Regions from separate parts of the Streptomyces sp. NPDC030798 genome, predicted to be linked through region 2. Evidence: predicted binding sites of a transcription regulator. Region 2 holds the regulator's gene; the other holds the start of a gene.
The links. Region 2 encodes HrcA, which represses chaperone genes, less so after heat shock. Its sites were predicted from a motif close to TTNGCACTCNGNNNNNCNGAGTGCNAA; they were not measured.
Positions count from the first base shown of each region.

Region 1 (7,835 bases), on a different contig from region 2:
CTGGCCGGCGCGGTCGGCGCCGCCGCCGCCCGGGCCGGCTTCCGCTCCTGCGTGTTCATCCCGCACGACCTGGAGCAGGGCAAGGTCGTCATGGCCGCGGTCTACGGCGGCGACCTCGTCGGCATCGACGGCAACTACGACGACGTGAACCGTTTCTGCTCCGAGCTGATCGGCGACCCGGCCGGCGAGGGCTGGGGCTTCGTCAACGTCAACCTGCGGCCGTACTACGCCGAGGGCTCCAAGACCCTGGCGTACGAGATCTGCGAGCAGCTCGGCTGGCGGCTGCCGGACCAGATCGTCGTCCCGATCGCCTCCGGCTCCCAGCTCACCAAGATCGACAAGGGCCTGCAGGAGCTGATCAAGCTCGGCCTGGTCGAGGACAAGCCGTACAAGATCTTCGGCGCCCAGGCCGAGGGCTGCTCCCCGGTGTCCACCGCCTTCAAGGCCGGCCACGACGTCGTCCGCCCCCAGAAGCCGAACACCATCGCCAAGTCGCTCGCCATCGGCAACCCGGCCGACGGGCCGTACGTCCTCGACATCGCGCGCCGCACCGGCGGCGCCGTGGAGGACGTGACGGACGAGGAGGTCGTGGACGCCATCAAGCTGCTGGCCCGCACCGAGGGCGTCTTCGCGGAGACGGCGGGCGGCGTCACCGTCGGCGTCACCCGCAAGCTGCTCAAGGCCGGCGTCCTGGACCCGGCGAAGACGACGGTCGTCCTCAACACCGGCGACGGCCTGAAGACCCTCGACGCGGTGGCCGGCACGGGCCTCACCGCGACGATTCGTCCCACCCTCGACTCGTTCCGCGAGGCGGGGCTCGCCCAGTAGTCCCGTCCTGTCGTTGCGTCTGCGGGCCGGTGGGGGCTGGTCGCGCCCCGTGGGCGAAGCCGCACATCAGCCCAGCCCCGCGCCCTGGGGCGACACCCCGACCGGAGGTTTCATCGTGAGCGTGACCGTTCGCATCCCCACCATCCTGCGCACCTACACCGGCGGCCAGGCCGAGGTCAGCGCCGAGGGCGCGACCCTCGCCGAGGTCATCGAGAACCTGGAGAAGAACCACACGGGGATCGCCGCCCGCGTGCTGGACGACCAGGGCAAGCTGCGCCGCTTCGTCAACGTGTACGTCAACGACGACGACGTCCGCTTCGAGCAGGGCCTTCAGACCGCCACGCCGGACGGCGCCGGCGTCTCCATCATTCCGGCCGTCGCCGGTGGCTGACAGGCTGACCGAATGACCGATCATTACCTTCGGTAACACCGGTTACCGATTGTTCATCGAATGGCCTCCTCCGTGAGAGAAACGGAGGGGGCCATTCTGTGTGATTGAGCGCGGTACAGTTGGGGAACGCGTTCCGCGGCTGCGGGGCGCAAGCCCCGGATTCACGCCCGCACGCCCACAAGAAGTAGCCAAAATGCGTGGGTTTTCTGCGGCATTTGCGCGCTTTGTGGAGCCCGACTTGCCCCGAAGTCTGGCGAATTCTCCCCACATTCCGGATCGTTCTCGTCCAGAATTCTCGTCCGATTGACCTGTTGCAGACGGCAGTTGGACAGATACATTCAGCCGCGGTCGACGCGTTCCGGCGCACGCCCCCGACCAATGGGGGGTGAGGTCTGACCCGGGTCCGCGAAGTGCGGATCTGTGCAAGGGCCAGTAATAGGGGAGTTAGGCATGGCTCAGGGCACCGTCAAGTGGTTCAACGCGGAGAAGGGGTACGGCTTCATCGCGGTCGACGGTGGTGCGGACGTCTTCGTCCACTACAGCGCCATTCAGATGGACGGCTACCGCACCCTGGAAGAGGGCCAGCGGGTGGAGTTCGAGATCTCGCAGGGCCAGAAGGGCCCGCAGGCCGACATGGTTCGCCTCAGCGCCTGAACGTTTCTTGTACGAAGGGCCCGCACCACGCACAGGGTGCGGGCCCTCCGCATGCCCGGACGCGGGGGACGCCCCGGGGTGCCCGACCCGGCCGCCGGCCCGGTGTTCGCGGGCGGCTGACGCCCCCGCCGCATACCGGGAGGCGCTTGCACTCGACCATGCCGAGTGCTAATCATTGCGTTAGCACTCTGAAGGTGAGAGTGACAGTGAAGGACCGGGTCGGTGAGGCCCGCGGGCCGGGTGGGGCAAGGAACCACGAGGCCGGCGAGCCGTCCGTCGCGGGCGCGGGCGCGGTCCGAAGGAATCACCCCCAGTCCTGGAGGGACCACTTCACATGGCCAAGATCATCGCGTTCGACGAGGAGGCGCGGCGCGGCCTCGAGCGCGGCATGAACCAGCTCGCGGACGCCGTCAAGGTGACGCTCGGCCCCAAGGGCCGCAACGTCGTCCTCGAGAAGAAGTGGGGCGCCCCCACGATCACCAACGATGGTGTCTCCATCGCCAAGGAGATCGAGCTCGAGGACCCGTACGAGAAGATCGGCGCCGAGCTGGTCAAGGAAGTCGCCAAGAAGACGGACGACGTCGCCGGTGACGGTACGACCACCGCGACCGTGCTCGCCCAGGCCCTGGTCAAGGAAGGCCTGCGCAACGTAGCCGCCGGCGCCAACCCGATGGCCCTCAAGCGCGGTATCGAGAAGGCCGTCGAGGCCGTCTCCGCCGCCCTGCTGGAGCAGGCGAAGGACGTCGAGACCAAGGAGCAGATCGCCTCCACCGCGTCCATCTCCGCCGCCGACACCCAGATCGGCGAGCTGATCGCCGAGGCCATGGACAAGGTCGGCAAGGAAGGCGTCATCACCGTCGAGGAGAGCAACACCTTCGGTCTGGAGCTCGAGCTCACCGAGGGCATGCGCTTCGACAAGGGCTACATCTCCGCCTACTTCGCGACCGACATGGAGCGCATGGAGGCGTCGCTCGAGGACCCGTACATCCTCATCGCGAACTCCAAGATCGGCTCCGTCAAGGACCTGCTCCCGCTGCTGGAGAAGGTCATGCAGTCGGGCAAGCCGCTGCTGATCATCGCCGAGGACGTCGAGGGCGAGGCCCTGTCGACCCTCGTCGTCAACAAGATCCGCGGCACCTTCAAGTCCGTCGCCGTCAAGGCCCCGGGCTTCGGTGACCGCCGCAAGGCCATGCTCGGCGACATCGCCATCCTCACGGGCGGCGAGGTCATCTCCGAGGAGGTCGGCCTCAAGCTGGAGAACGCGACCCTGGACCTCCTGGGCCGCGCCCGCAAGGTCGTCATCACCAAGGACGAGACCACCATCGTCGACGGTGCCGGCTCCTCGGAGCAGGTCAACGGCCGTGTGAACCAGATCCGCGCCGAGATCGAGAACAGCGACTCGGACTACGACCGCGAGAAGCTGCAGGAGCGCCTGGCGAAGCTCGCCGGCGGTGTCGCGGTCATCAAGGCCGGTGCCGCCACCGAGGTGGAGCTCAAGGAGCGCAAGCACCGCATCGAGGACGCCGTGCGCAACGCCAAGGCGGCCGTCGAGGAGGGCATCGTCGCCGGTGGTGGCGTGGCCCTGCTGCAGGCCTCCCAGGTCTTCGAGAAGCTGGAGCTCGAGGGTGACGAGGCGACCGGCGCCCAGGCCGTGAAGCTCGCGCTCGAGGCCCCGCTGAAGCAGATCGCCGTCAACGCCGGCCTCGAGGGCGGTGTCGTGGTGGAGAAGGTGCGCAACCTGACCCCGGGCCACGGCCTGAACGCCGCGACCGGCGAGTACGTCGACCTGGTCGCCGAGGGCATCATCGACCCGGCGAAGGTGACCCGTTCCGCGCTGCAGAACGCCGCCTCCATCGCCGCGCTGTTCCTCACCACCGAGGCCGTCATCGCCGACAAGCCGGAGAAGGCCGCGGCCCCGGCCGGCGGCGGCATGCCGGGCGGTGACATGGACTTCTGATCGCCCCCGGGCCGATCACCTGTCCTTCTGACCGAGGGCGGTACCCCCAGCGACTGTGCTGGGAGTACCGCCCTCGGGCTGTTGCTGCCGAGGGTGCCTTCGCGGCGGGCGGTCAGTGTGAGTGGTGTCACGTCGTGGCGTGGGCCGGGACGGAATGCGGGCCGGCGCACAGGTGGTTACTTCAGAAGCTGCAACAATGCGCACACACATACCGTCCGGTCAGCAGAGCCATACCGAGGAGCCCCCACGTGTCCGTCACGACGCCCGCCACTTCCCGAGCGGCCCAGATCCTGTCCCGTCCGATCGCCCTGAACGGCCTCACGGTTCCCAACCGGATCGTGATGGCGCCGATGACCCGGATGTTCTCCCCGGGCGGCATTCCCGGCGAGGACGTCGTGTCGTACTACTCCCGCCGGGCCGCCGCCGGCGTCGGTCTGATCGTCACCGAGGGTACCTACGTCGGCCACGACTCTGCCGGGCAGAGCGACCGGGTCCCCCGGTTCCACGGCGAGGAGCAGCTCGCGGGTTGGGCGAAGGTCGCCGAGGCGGTGCACGCGGCGGGCGGCACGATCGTCCCGCAGCTCTGGCACATCGGCATGGTCCGCAAGCAGGGCGAGCCCCCCTTCGCGGGCGCACCCGCCGTCGGCCCGTCCGGCCTGGTCACCGCCGGCGCCGAGGCCACCGGCAAGGCGATGACGCAGACGGACGTGGACGACGTCGTCGCCGCGTTCGCCGAGGCCGCTGCCGCCGCCGAGCGCATCGGCTTCGACGGCGTGGAGCTGCACGGCGCCCACGGCTACCTCCTCGACCAGTTCCTGTGGGAGGGCACCAACCGCCGTACCGACGCCTACGGCGGCGACCCGGTCTCCCGCACCAGGTTCGCGGCGGAGATCGTCGCCGCGGTCCGCGAGGCCGTCTCGCCCGACTTCCCCATCCTCTTCCGCTACTCGCAGTGGAAGCAGCAGGACTACACCGCTCGTCTCGCCGAGACCCCCGAGGAGCTGGAGGCGATCCTCACCCCGCTGGCCGCCGCCGGCGTCGACGCCTTCCACGCCTCCACCCGCCGCTACTGGCTCCCCGAGTTCGAGGGCTCCGACCTCAACCTCGCGGGCTGGACGAAGAAGATCACCGGCAAGCCGGTCATCACCGTCGGCTCGGTCGGCCTCGACGGCGACTTCATCAACGCCTTCCAGGGCGAGGGCTCCCCGGTCAAGGGCATCGACAACCTGCTGGACCGGCTGGAGGCCGACGAGTTCGACATGGTCGCCGTGGGCCGCGCCCTGCTCCAGGACCCCGAGTGGGCCGCGAAGGTCCTCGCCGACCGCTTCGACGAGCTGAAGCCGTACGACGCGGCGGCGCTGAAGACGCTCAGCTGACGCCGTACGGCGCGGCGGCGCCGAAGGCGCTCGGCCGAAGCCGGACGACACGCCGGCACCGGCACCGTGCCCCCGGCCGGGCACCAGTGACCGCTCCCGTACGTTCTCCTGACGACCAGTGAGGGGAGCGAGCATGACGACGAGCGAGTCGCGGGACCCGGCCACGGGGGCCGGTGGGCCGGTGGTGCGGACCGCTGCCGGGGCGGTGCGCGGGCGGCGCGAGGAGGGGCTGGCGGTCTTCCGGGGCATCCCGTTCGCCGAGCCGCCGGTCGGCGAGGCCCGGTTCCAGGCCCCGCGCCCGGTGCGGTCCTGGGAGGGCACGCGGGAGGCGTCCGCGTTCGGTCCGCCGCCCCCGCAGGAGCCCGGCCTCCAGGGCCCGGCGGCCGCCCCGGCCGTCCCGCTGGGCGACGACTGGCTGACGCTGAACGTCTGGACCCCCGACCCGGACCCGGCGTCGGCCCGCCCGGTCATGGTGTGGATCTACGGCGGTGCGTACAAACTGGGCCACTCCGGCCAGCCCGGCTACGACGCGCGGCGCATCGCGCGGGACGGCGACGTCGTGGTCGTCACCTTCAACTACCGGGTGGGCATGGAAGGGTTCGCCCGTATCGAGGGCGCCCCGGCGAACCGGGGCCTGCTGGACCAGGTCGCGGCCCTGGAGTGGGTGCGGGAGAACATCGCGGCGTTCGGCGGCGACCCCGGGCAGGTCACCGTGCTCGGCGAGTCGGCCGGGGCGGGTTCGGTGGCGTCACTGCTGGCGATGGAGCGGGCCCGCGGCCTGTTCCGGCGGGCGGTGGCGCAGAGCGTGCCGGGGACGTTCTTCTCCGACGCACTGGCGCTCGACATCGGCCGGGCGCTGGCGGCGGAGGCGGGCCGCCGGCCCACGGCGGCGGACCTGGCCGCGGTGGACCCCCGCCGGCTGACCGAGGCCGGCCAGGCCCTGGCGGCCAAGATGGGCCAGTACACCGACCGTTGGGGCCAGGCGGCGCCCACCGCCACGCCGTTCTCCCCGGTCGTCGACGGCGACGTACTGCCCACCACACCCTGGCAGGCGCTTGCGGCGGGCGCGGCGCGGGACATCGACCTCCTCACCGGTCACAACCGCGACGAGTTCCGCCTGTTCCTGGCCTTGGGCGGCATGCTCGGCCGGATCACGGAGGAGAGGGCGACGGCGACCCTGCGCCTGCTGGCCCCCGGCGGCGAGGCGGGCGAGCGGGCGTACCGCACGGCCTTCCCCGACGCGACCCCCACCGGCCTCTTCGAACGCGTCCAGACCGACTGGCTGTTCGCCGTCCCCACCCTGCGCCTGGCGGAGGCCCAGCGGGCGGGTGGCGGCCGGGCCCACGTCTACGAACTCACCTGGCCGGCCCCGGGCCTCGGCGGCGCGCTGGGCGCCTGCCACGGGCTGGACGTCCCGCTGCTCTTCGGCACGTTCCACGCCGACCTCGGCAAACTGCTCTTCGCGGAGGCCGCCGTCACCACCGAGGCGGAGGAGGTGTCCGCCCACTTCCGCCGCTCCTGGACGTCCTTCGCCCGCACGGGAGACCCGGGCTGGCCGGCGTACGACACCGAGGCGCGTCTCGTGCAGGTCCTGGACGCCGAGCCGACGGTCACGGCGTACCCGGAGGAGCGCACCAGACGCCTCTGGGAGGGGTATGAGTACGCGCCGCTGCCCCTCCTTCAGAGCCGGCCCCCTTCCTGCGCAGCCGAGTGGTCCCTCAGGGACAGTCGTACGTGAGGTGCGCGGTGACCGGCCGGTGGGCCGGGGAGAGGAAGTGCAGTTCCGCCCGTGCCGTGCGGTGGCCCTTGCCCTCGAAGGTCCACCGCAGGTGGAGGCGGGCCTGTTCCTGGCCGCGGACCACCACTTCCCGCAGGACGCCCGAAGCGGTTCCGTCGCTTCGGGTCCAGCGGTAGGAGAGCGTGCCGGCACGGCCGTTCGTGGTGACCAGGCCGACGACGTCCGCCGTCTCGCCGCACCCCAGGGCCGCCGGCCGGGCCTCGACCGCCACCGTGCGCACCGCGACGGGCGGCCCGAGGCGCTGCCAGGCGAGGAAGGCCAGGACGAGGAGCACCACCAGCGCGGGCAGAGCGTGTCTGCGCAGCCGTCGGCGCGGGGCCGGGGGAGGCGGTGACACGGCCGGCAGCGTCCGGTGGGTGCGGTGGGCGACGGCACCGGTCACACCCGGGCCGAAGCGCAGCACGCCGCCCCCGGCGTGATCGGCCGCGGGCACCGGCTGGTTGCCCGTGGTGGACGGCTCCTCGAGGAGGGTGCCGTCCGGCGCGGGTCTCTGGATCCAGTGGCTGGCCAGCACGGTGGCGCTGTACTCGGCGTCCGCGGAGCCGGGCCCGTTGCTCGAAGCGGGAGCGCCGGTGGAATGGCCGGTGCGATCGCGGGCGCCGTCCAGGCGGACGGTGGGCGCGTGCTTCTCGCAGGGAGCGAGCACCTGCGTGGTGTCTCCCGCGAGGGGCAGCACCTGGGTGGCGTCCGTCGCTGGTGACAGCACCTGGGTGGCGTCCGTCGCTGGTGGCAGCACCTGCGTGGCGTCCGCGTCCTCGGCAGGTTCGGCCGGGCGGTCGTTCTGGGCCGTCACCGGAGCTCACACTGCCTGGTCAGAAGCTGCTGCGAGGC
Region 1 covers NZ_JBVIDR010000011.1:183,268-191,102, reverse strand. Annotated here, with positions in the region: gene thrC (threonine synthase) at 1-828, shown strand, start outside; gene ACZ404_RS25100 (MoaD/ThiS family protein) at 944-1,219, shown strand; gene ACZ404_RS25095 (cold-shock protein) at 1,670-1,873, shown strand; gene groL (chaperonin GroEL) at 2,208-3,830, shown strand; gene ACZ404_RS25085 (NADH:flavin oxidoreductase) at 4,079-5,206, shown strand; gene ACZ404_RS25080 (carboxylesterase/lipase family protein) at 5,340-6,944, shown strand; gene ACZ404_RS25075 (hypothetical protein) at 6,925-7,797, opposite strand; gene ACZ404_RS25070 (serine/threonine-protein kinase) at 7,794-7,835, opposite strand, start outside.
Region 1: groL (chaperonin GroEL) is a predicted target of HrcA. The motif match lies at 2,019-2,045, and genes of this name have one in related genera.

Region 2 (7,835 bases):
TGGCGAGTTCCAGGACGCGGCCGAGCTGCCCGGCGGCGAGCCGGCGCGCAGTGGTGCCGGGGGCGGGGCCGGTGGCGGGCGCGAACTCCAGGGCGTCCTCGCCCTCGGCGTCCGTCACCCACACCACCCACTCCTCGCCCTCGGCGCGGAAGGTGCGCGGCAGCCGGGCCCGCACGCCGGGCTGGGCGGCGAGGGCGCGGGCGGGGCCGGAGCGGTGGGTGACCCAGTGGACGGCGCCGCGCACGGAGACCGCGCTGCCGCGCGCGGTGTGGTCGGGGGCGGCGGAGCCGAACCAGCGGGAGGCGTTCACCGGGTACGGCTGCAGGTCCACGCGCGGGCCGCCGAGTCGTACGTCGAGCCGGCGGGGCTCGGCGCCGGCCAGGTCGTCCAGCAGCCAGAGCTCACCGGCGCTGCTGTACACGACGCGGGTGCCGTCGGAGGCGGCGTGCCGGGCGTAGAAGCCGTCGAGAGGCGTGTGGCGGCGCAGGTCCGTGCCGTCGGCGAGGGAGGAGTAGAGGGCGCCGGTGCCCTCGTGGTCGGAGAGGAAGGCGATGCGGTCGCCCACCCAGAGCGGGTACTCGAGGTTCCCGTCCAGCTCCTCGTGCAGCCGCACGAACGCACCGTCGCCGGCCCGGTCGATCCACAGCTTGCCCGCCGTACCGCCCCGGTACCGCTTCCACCAGGCGGCCTCGCGGCCCATCAGCGCCGACAGCAGCACGGTGTGCGGGCCGTGGGCGACGTCGCCGACGGGCCCGTACGGCAGCGTGGCCGCCGGTCCGCCGTCGAGCGGGACGGCGCGGGCCCAGGTGCGGCGCAGGCTGGCCTGGCCCTGGGTGCTGAGCACGAGGACCTCGCCGTCGGGGGTCCAGCCGCGCACCTGGGTCTTCCCACTCCCCCAGTGGGTCAGCCGCTTGGCGGGGCCGCCCTCGACGGGTGCGACGTGCGCCTCGGGGGCGCCGTCGCGGGTGGAGGTCCAGGCGACGGTCGTGCCGTCGGGCGAGATGCGGGGGTGGTTGACCGGCACGTTGTCGGCGCTGACCCGCCAGGCCCGCCCGCCGTCGAGAGGGGCGAGCCATACGTCGTCCTCCGCGACGAAGGTCACCAGATCGCCGTGGAGTGAGGGGAATCGGAGGTAGCCGGAGGTTCCTGTCGAAGCGCCCTGAGTCACCCCGTCAGAGTACGCAGCGACCGCCGCTTCCCGCCCTCGTTTCCGATCACTTGCCCTCGACGGGCCAGCAGGTCGGGTCGCCCTTGCACCAGAGGGTGCGGGTGACGGTGACCGTGACGGTGGGCCGGGGGCCGCCGGTGGGCCGGTGGGTGACGGGCGGCTGGTACGTCGGGCCCGGAGCGGCATCGCAGTTGCCGAGCCCGTCGACGTGGAAGACCCGCCGGCCGCCGACCGTGGCCGTCAGATCGCCGCGTACGCAGGCGCCGTTGACCGCCTTGGTCACCTTGCCCTTGACGCTGATCCTCTGTCCGTCCCTGGTCCGGCCCTGGCAGTCGACGGAGACGACGGTGCTCTCCGACGGCGAGGGCGACCTGCCCGCGGTGAAGCCGCCCTTGGCGTAGTTCCCGGTGCAGGTGAGCCAACTGACGTCCACGTGCTGCCGCTTCAGCTCGGCGGTCGCGGTGGTGTCGGTGGTGTACGCGGCCGTGGCGGAACTCAGCCCACCCGGATCGCACGCCACCAGCGCACCCCCGCCCACCACCACGAGCCCCGCCGCCGGCACGGCCCACACCCGACGCCCGATCCGCCTCGATACCCCCATGCAGGCAGCGTCCCACCGACCCCGCCCGGACGAAAGGCCGCAAACAGCCACTCACCCGTTCGTGCGCAGACGCCGTGGCCCCGGCGCCGTCGCTCGGCCGGTCCGCCTGCGCCACGCGGCGTCGCCGTCAGGTGCGCAGGAGCAGCCACTCCTGGAGTTCCACCAGGTTGCCCTCCGGGTCCTTGAGGTGGGCGACGCGCATGCGGTCGGTCATGGGGGCGGGGCCGTGGAGCAGGGTGGCGCCGCGGGAGGTGATGCCGGCGCAGTAGGCGTCGAGGTCGTCGACGCGCAGCACGACCAGGGAGCGGTGGCCGGTGGCGGTCTCGCCCAGCTCGGCCAGGAGCCCGGCCATCATGGCGCGGTCCTGCAGCGCGATGCCGGCGGAGCCGGCGTGCGGGCTGAACTTCTCGTACGGCCCCTGGCTCGCCCCGGACTGCGGCTTGAGGCCGAGCACCTCGGCGTAGAACCGGTAGCAGGCGGTGAAGTCGGTGACGAGGAGCCGTACCTGGGCGAGTTCCATCGGTGTTCCCCCTGGTGTCATGACCAGCGGCCGCTGCGTCCCAGCAGGAGGGCCGCGGCGGCGGTGCCGGCGGTGGATGTACGCAACACCGTAGGACCGAGTACGTACGCCTGCGCACCCGCCCCTTCGAAGAGCGCCAACTCGTCCCGGGAGACGCCCCCTTCGGGGCCCACGACCAGCACGATCTCACCCTCGGCGGGGAGCGGGGCGGTGGCCAGCGGCCGGCTCTCGTGCTCGAAGTCCGAGTGGAGCACGGCGGCGAAGTCGGCCCTGGCGAGAAGCGCGGCAACCTGTTTGGCCGTCGCCGCGTCCGCGACCTCGGGGAAGCGCACCCGCCGGGACTGCTTGCCGGCCTCGCGGGCGGTGGCCCGCCACTTGCCGAGCGCCTTCAGCCCGCGGTCGCCCCGCCACTGGGTGATGCAGCGGGCCGCCTGCCAGGGCACGATCGCGTCGACGCCGACCTCGGTCATCGTCTCCACGGCGAGTTCACCGCGGTCGCCCTTGGGCAGCGCCTGCACGACGGTGATGCGCGGCGCGGGCTCCGGCTCCTCCTCGATGCCGCCCATGTGCACGATCAGCCGGTCCTTGCCCTCGGTGCCGACCACGTCGCACACCGCGTAGCGTCCGGCGCCGTCGGTGAGGACGACCTCCTCGCCGGGCTGGAGCCGCTTCACGGAGACCGCGTGCCGCCCCTCGGGCCCGTCCAGGACGTACCGGCCGCCCCCTTGGGCGCGGAAGTGCTCGACGACGAAGACGGGTGCCGTCATCGCGCGTCACCTCCGCCCGGTCCGTCCGACAACGCTGTCCGGGCGGCGGCGAGTTCGGCGGCCAGCACCTCCACCAGCTCCCCGGCCGGCAGCTCCCGGGCCATGCGGTGCCCCTGGCCGGCCCACAGCGCCATGCCCTGCGCGTCGTCGGCCTTGGCGGCGGCCTTGCGCAGCGGGGAGGTGAGGTGGTGGACCTCGGGGTAGGCGGCGGGGGCGTACGGGCCGTGTTCGCGCAGGAAGCGGTTGACCAGCGCGCGGGCCGGGCGGCCGGAGAAGGCGCGGGTCAGCTCGGTGCGGGCGAACAGCGGGTTGGTCAGCGCCTGCTTGTGCAGGGCGTGGGCGCCGGACTCGGGAGTGGCGAGGAACGCGGTGCCGAGCTGGGCGGCGGTGGCGCCGGCGGCGAGCGCGGCGGCGATCTGGCTGCCGCGCATGATGCCGCCGGCGGCGACGATCGGGAGGCGCACCGCCTCACCGATCTGCGCGATCAGGGACAGCAGCCCGATGCCGGCGCCGTCGTTCTCCGCGCAGTCCCGGTGGGTGCCCTGGTGGCCGCCGGCCTCCACGCCCTGTGCGATCACCGCGTCGGCCCCGGCGCGCTCCACGGCGCGGGCCTCCTCGGGGGTGGTGGCGGTGACCAGGGTGAAGGTGCCGGCGCGGTGCAGGGAGTCGATGACCTCCCGGCCGGGCACGCCGAAGTGGAAGGAGACCACCGGCACCGGGTTGTCGAGGAGGACGGCGAGCTTGGCGTCGAAGCCGTCGTCCCGGCCGCTGTCCGGGTCGCCCGGCTCGGTCTCGTACCAGGCGGCCTCACCGGCCAGCTGGTGGGTGTAGACCTCCACGGCGCCCGACTCGGCGTACTCCGGCTGCGGCATGAAGACGTTCACGCCGAAGGGGCGGGCCGTGAGGCTCCGCAGCTGCTTGATCTCCTGGTACATGCCGTCGGCCGTCTTGTACCCGGCGGCGAGGAATCCGAGGCCGCCCGCCCCGGACACGGCGGCGGCGAGCCGCGGCACGGAGACCCCGCCCGCCATGGGAGCCTGCACGATCGGGTGGGGGAAGAGATCGGTCAGCGCGGAGGACATGACGGCATGTTGTCACGTCCTCCGAACAACGCCGAATCGGGCTTCCCCACCGGCACATGCCACTTTCCGACCGGCCGGGTCAGCGCCCGTTGAACGCGTCCTTCAGCCGTGAGAACAGCCCCTGCTGCCCCGGCTGGAACTGGCCCTGGGGCCGCTCCTCACCGCGCAGCTTCGCCAGCTCCCGCAGCAACCGCTCCTGCTCCGGGTCCAGCTTGTTCGGCGTCTGCACCTCGACATGCACGACGAGGTCGCCCCGGCCGCCGCCGCGCAGATGCGTGACGCCCCGGTTGTGCAGCGGGATGGACTGCCCGGACTGGGTGCCGGGCCGGATGTCGACCTCCTCCATGCCGTCCAGCGTCTCCAGCGGCACCTTGGTGCCGAGGGCCGCCGCGGTCATCGGGATGGTCACCGTGCAGTGCAGATCGTCGCCGCGCCGCTGGAAGGTGGAGTGCGGCAGCTCGTGGATCTCGACGTACAGGTCACCGGCGGGGCCGCCGCCGGGCCCGACCTCGCCCTCGCCGGCGAGCTGGATCCGCGTGCCGTTGTCGACACCGGCGGGGATCTTCACGGTCAGGGTGCGCCGCGAGCGCACCCGCCCGTCACCGGCGCACTCGGGGCACGGCGTCGGCACGACGGTGCCGAAGCCCTGGCACTGGGGGCAGGGGCGGGAGGTCATGACCTGGCCCAGGAAGGACCGGGTGACCTGCGAGACCTCACCGCGGCCCCGGCACATGTCACACGTCTGGGCGGAGGTGCCGGGAGCGGCGCCCTCACCGTTGCACGTGTTGCAGACGACCGCCGTGTCGACCTGGATGTCCTTGGTCGTGCCGAAGGCCGCCTCGTCCAGCTCGACCTCGATGCGGATCATCGCGTCCTGGCCGCGCCGGGTGCGCGAGCGCGGGCCGCGCTGCGACGCCGTACCGAAGAACGCGTCCATGATGTCGGAGAAGTTGCCGAAGCCACCCGCCCCGAAGCCCGCGCCGGCGCCGCCGGCCTGGGAGAGCGGGTCGCCGCCGAGGTCGTAGACCTGCTTCTTCTGCGGGTCCGACAGCACCTCGTAGGCGGCGTTGATCTCCTTGAACCGCTCCTGGGTCTTCGGATCGGGGTTGACGTCCGGGTGCAGCTCGCGCGCGAGCCGCCGGAACGCCTTCTTGATCTCATCCTGCGACGCGTCGCGGCGCACGCCGAGAACGGCGTAGTAGTCCGTGGCCACTTACGACTCCGCCAGGATCTGTCCGACGTACCGTGCCACTGCGCGTACCGCTCCCATCGTTCCCGGGTAGTCCATGCGGGTCGGTCCGACCACGCCGAGCTTGGCAACCGCCTCGCCGCCCGAACCGTAACCGACCGACACCACGGAGGTGGAGTTGAGTCCTGCGTGGGCGTTCTCGTGCCCGATGCGCACGGTCATGCCCGGATCCTTCGCCTCACCGAGCAGCTTGAGGAGCACGACCTGCTCCTCCAGCGCCTCGAGCACCGGCCGGATGGTGAGGGGAAAGTCATGTCCGAAGCGGGTGAGATTGGCGGTACCGCCGATCATCAGCCGCTCCTCGTTCTCCTCGACCAGTGTCTCCAGCAGGGTGGAGAGCACCGTGGAGACCGTACCGCGGTCCTCGGCCTCGAAGGCTTCCGGCAGGTCCTCGACCAGCTTCGGCACGTCCGTGAACCGGCGGCCGGCGACCCGGCTGTTCAGCCGCGCGCGCAGATCCGCCAGCGAGGACTCCCCGAACGGCGCGGGGCAGTCCACCATCCGCTGCTCGACCCGGCCGGTGTCCGTGATCAGCACGAGCATCACGCGCGCGGGGGCGAGTGAGAGCAGCTCCACATGGCGCACGGTGGACCGGGTCAGGGACGGGTACTGCACGACGGCGACCTGCCGGGTGAGCTGCGCGAGCAGCCGTACGGTCCGGGCCACCACGTCGTCGAGGTCGACGGCGCCGTCGAGGAAGTTCTGGATCGCGCGCCGCTCGGGCGCGGTCATCGGCTTGACGCCCGCGAGCTTGTCCACGAACAGCCGGTAGCCCTTGTCGGTGGGGATGCGCCCCGCGCTGGTGTGCGGCTGCGCGATGTACCCCTCGTCCTCCAGGGCCGCCATGTCGTTGCGCACGGTCGCCGGGGAGACGCCGAGGTTGTGCCGCTCGGTGAGCGCCTTGGAGCCCACCGGCTCCTCGGTGCCCACATAGTCCTGGACGATGGCGCGCAGCACCTGAAGCCTGCGTTCACTCAGCATCCGCGCGCACCTCCAGCATCCGGTCCCCTCGGCCCTTCGGGTCGGCCGCCTGGCACTCTGCATCGGTGAGTGCCAGCGTTCCCGGCCCAGTGTACGGCCGTGGGGTACTCACCGGGCAAGGTCGGTCCGGCTCGTTGCCCGCTCCACCGATAGCGTCGCGGTATGACCGTGACTTGGGAAGAGCTGGGGTGGGAGCGGCTTGCCGCCGGGGTCGGGCGGTGCCGGCTGCCCGGCTGGGACTGCACCGCCGGGCTGGTCGTCGGGGACGGTACGGCGCTGGTGGTGGACGCCGGGTCGAGCCTGGCGGAGGGCGCGCGGGTGCGTGAGGCGGCGCAGCGGCTCGCGGGCCGCCGTGTGACCCATCTCGCGCTGACGCATCCCCACTTCGACCATGTCCTCGGCGCCCCTGCGTTCGCCGGCGCGGAGGTGTACGCGGCGGTGGGCATGGACGCGGTGTTCGCCCGGCAGCGCGAGGAACTGCGCCTGGACGCGATCCGCAACGGGCTGCCGGTGGCCGACGCGGACGAGGCCGTCGACGCCCTGGCCGCGCCCCGTCACCCGGTCTCCGGGGAGCGGACCCTGGACCTCGGCGGCGGCCGTCAGGCCCTGCTGGCCAACGTGGGGCCCGGCCACACCGCCCACGACCTGGCCGTCCTGGTCCCGGGCTCCCCGGAGGTGGTCTTCTGCGGCGACCTGGTCGAGGAGTCCGGCGCGCCGCAGGCGGGTCCGGACGCCGTACCGTCCCGCTGGCCGGACGCGCTGGACCGCCTGCTCGCGCTGGGCGGCCCGGACGCGCTGTACGTGCCCGGTCACGGAGCGGTGGTCGACGCGGCCTTCGTCCGACGTCAACGGGACGCGCTGGCCGCGCGTTTCGGCGTGTCGTGAGCACGGCTCCGGCGGTTCTCCTATCGTCATCCGAATGCGCCCACCCGTCTCCCGCCACCGCCCTTCCCACGAGGGCCCCTCGGGCCCGCGCCCTCGTGTGTACTCCGCCGACCTGACTCCCCCTTGGAAGAAGCCGCAGCCCGTCCCGGAGGTGCCGGCGGAGCCCGGTCTGGTGGTGGAGGAGCCCGGTACCGGGTTCTGCGGGGCGGTGATCCGCTGCGAGGCGGGCACGGTGACGCTGGAGGACCGCTTCGGCAAGCACCGGGTGTTCCCGCTGCAGCCGCGCGGCTTCCTCCTGGAGGGCAGGGCCGTCACCCTCGTACGGCCGTCCGCCGCCCCGGCACGGCCCGCCCGCACGGCCTCCGGCTCGGTCGCCGTCCCGAACGCACGCGCGCGCGTGGCCCGCGCCGGCCGCATCTACGTCGAGGGGCGGCACGACGCGGAGCTGGTCGAGCGGGTGTGGGGCGACGACCTGCGCGTGGAGGGCGTGGTCGTGGAGTACCTGGAGGGGGTGGACGACCTGCCCGCGATCGTCGCCGAGTTCGCCCCGGGCCCGGACGCGCGCCTGGGCGTCCTGGTGGA
Region 2 covers NZ_JBVIDR010000002.1:461,657-469,491, reverse strand. Annotated here, with positions in the region: gene ACZ404_RS06600 (S41 family peptidase) at 1-1,168, opposite strand, end outside; gene ACZ404_RS06595 (hypothetical protein) at 1,215-1,769, opposite strand; gene ACZ404_RS06590 (VOC family protein) at 1,897-2,289, opposite strand; gene ACZ404_RS06585 (16S rRNA (uracil(1498)-N(3))-methyltransferase) at 2,307-3,056, opposite strand; gene ACZ404_RS06580 (nitronate monooxygenase) at 3,053-4,138, opposite strand; gene dnaJ (molecular chaperone DnaJ) at 4,218-5,351, opposite strand; gene hrcA (heat-inducible transcriptional repressor HrcA) at 5,352-6,368, opposite strand; gene ACZ404_RS06565 (MBL fold metallo-hydrolase) at 6,531-7,253, shown strand; gene ACZ404_RS06560 (DUF3097 domain-containing protein) at 7,288-7,835, shown strand, end outside.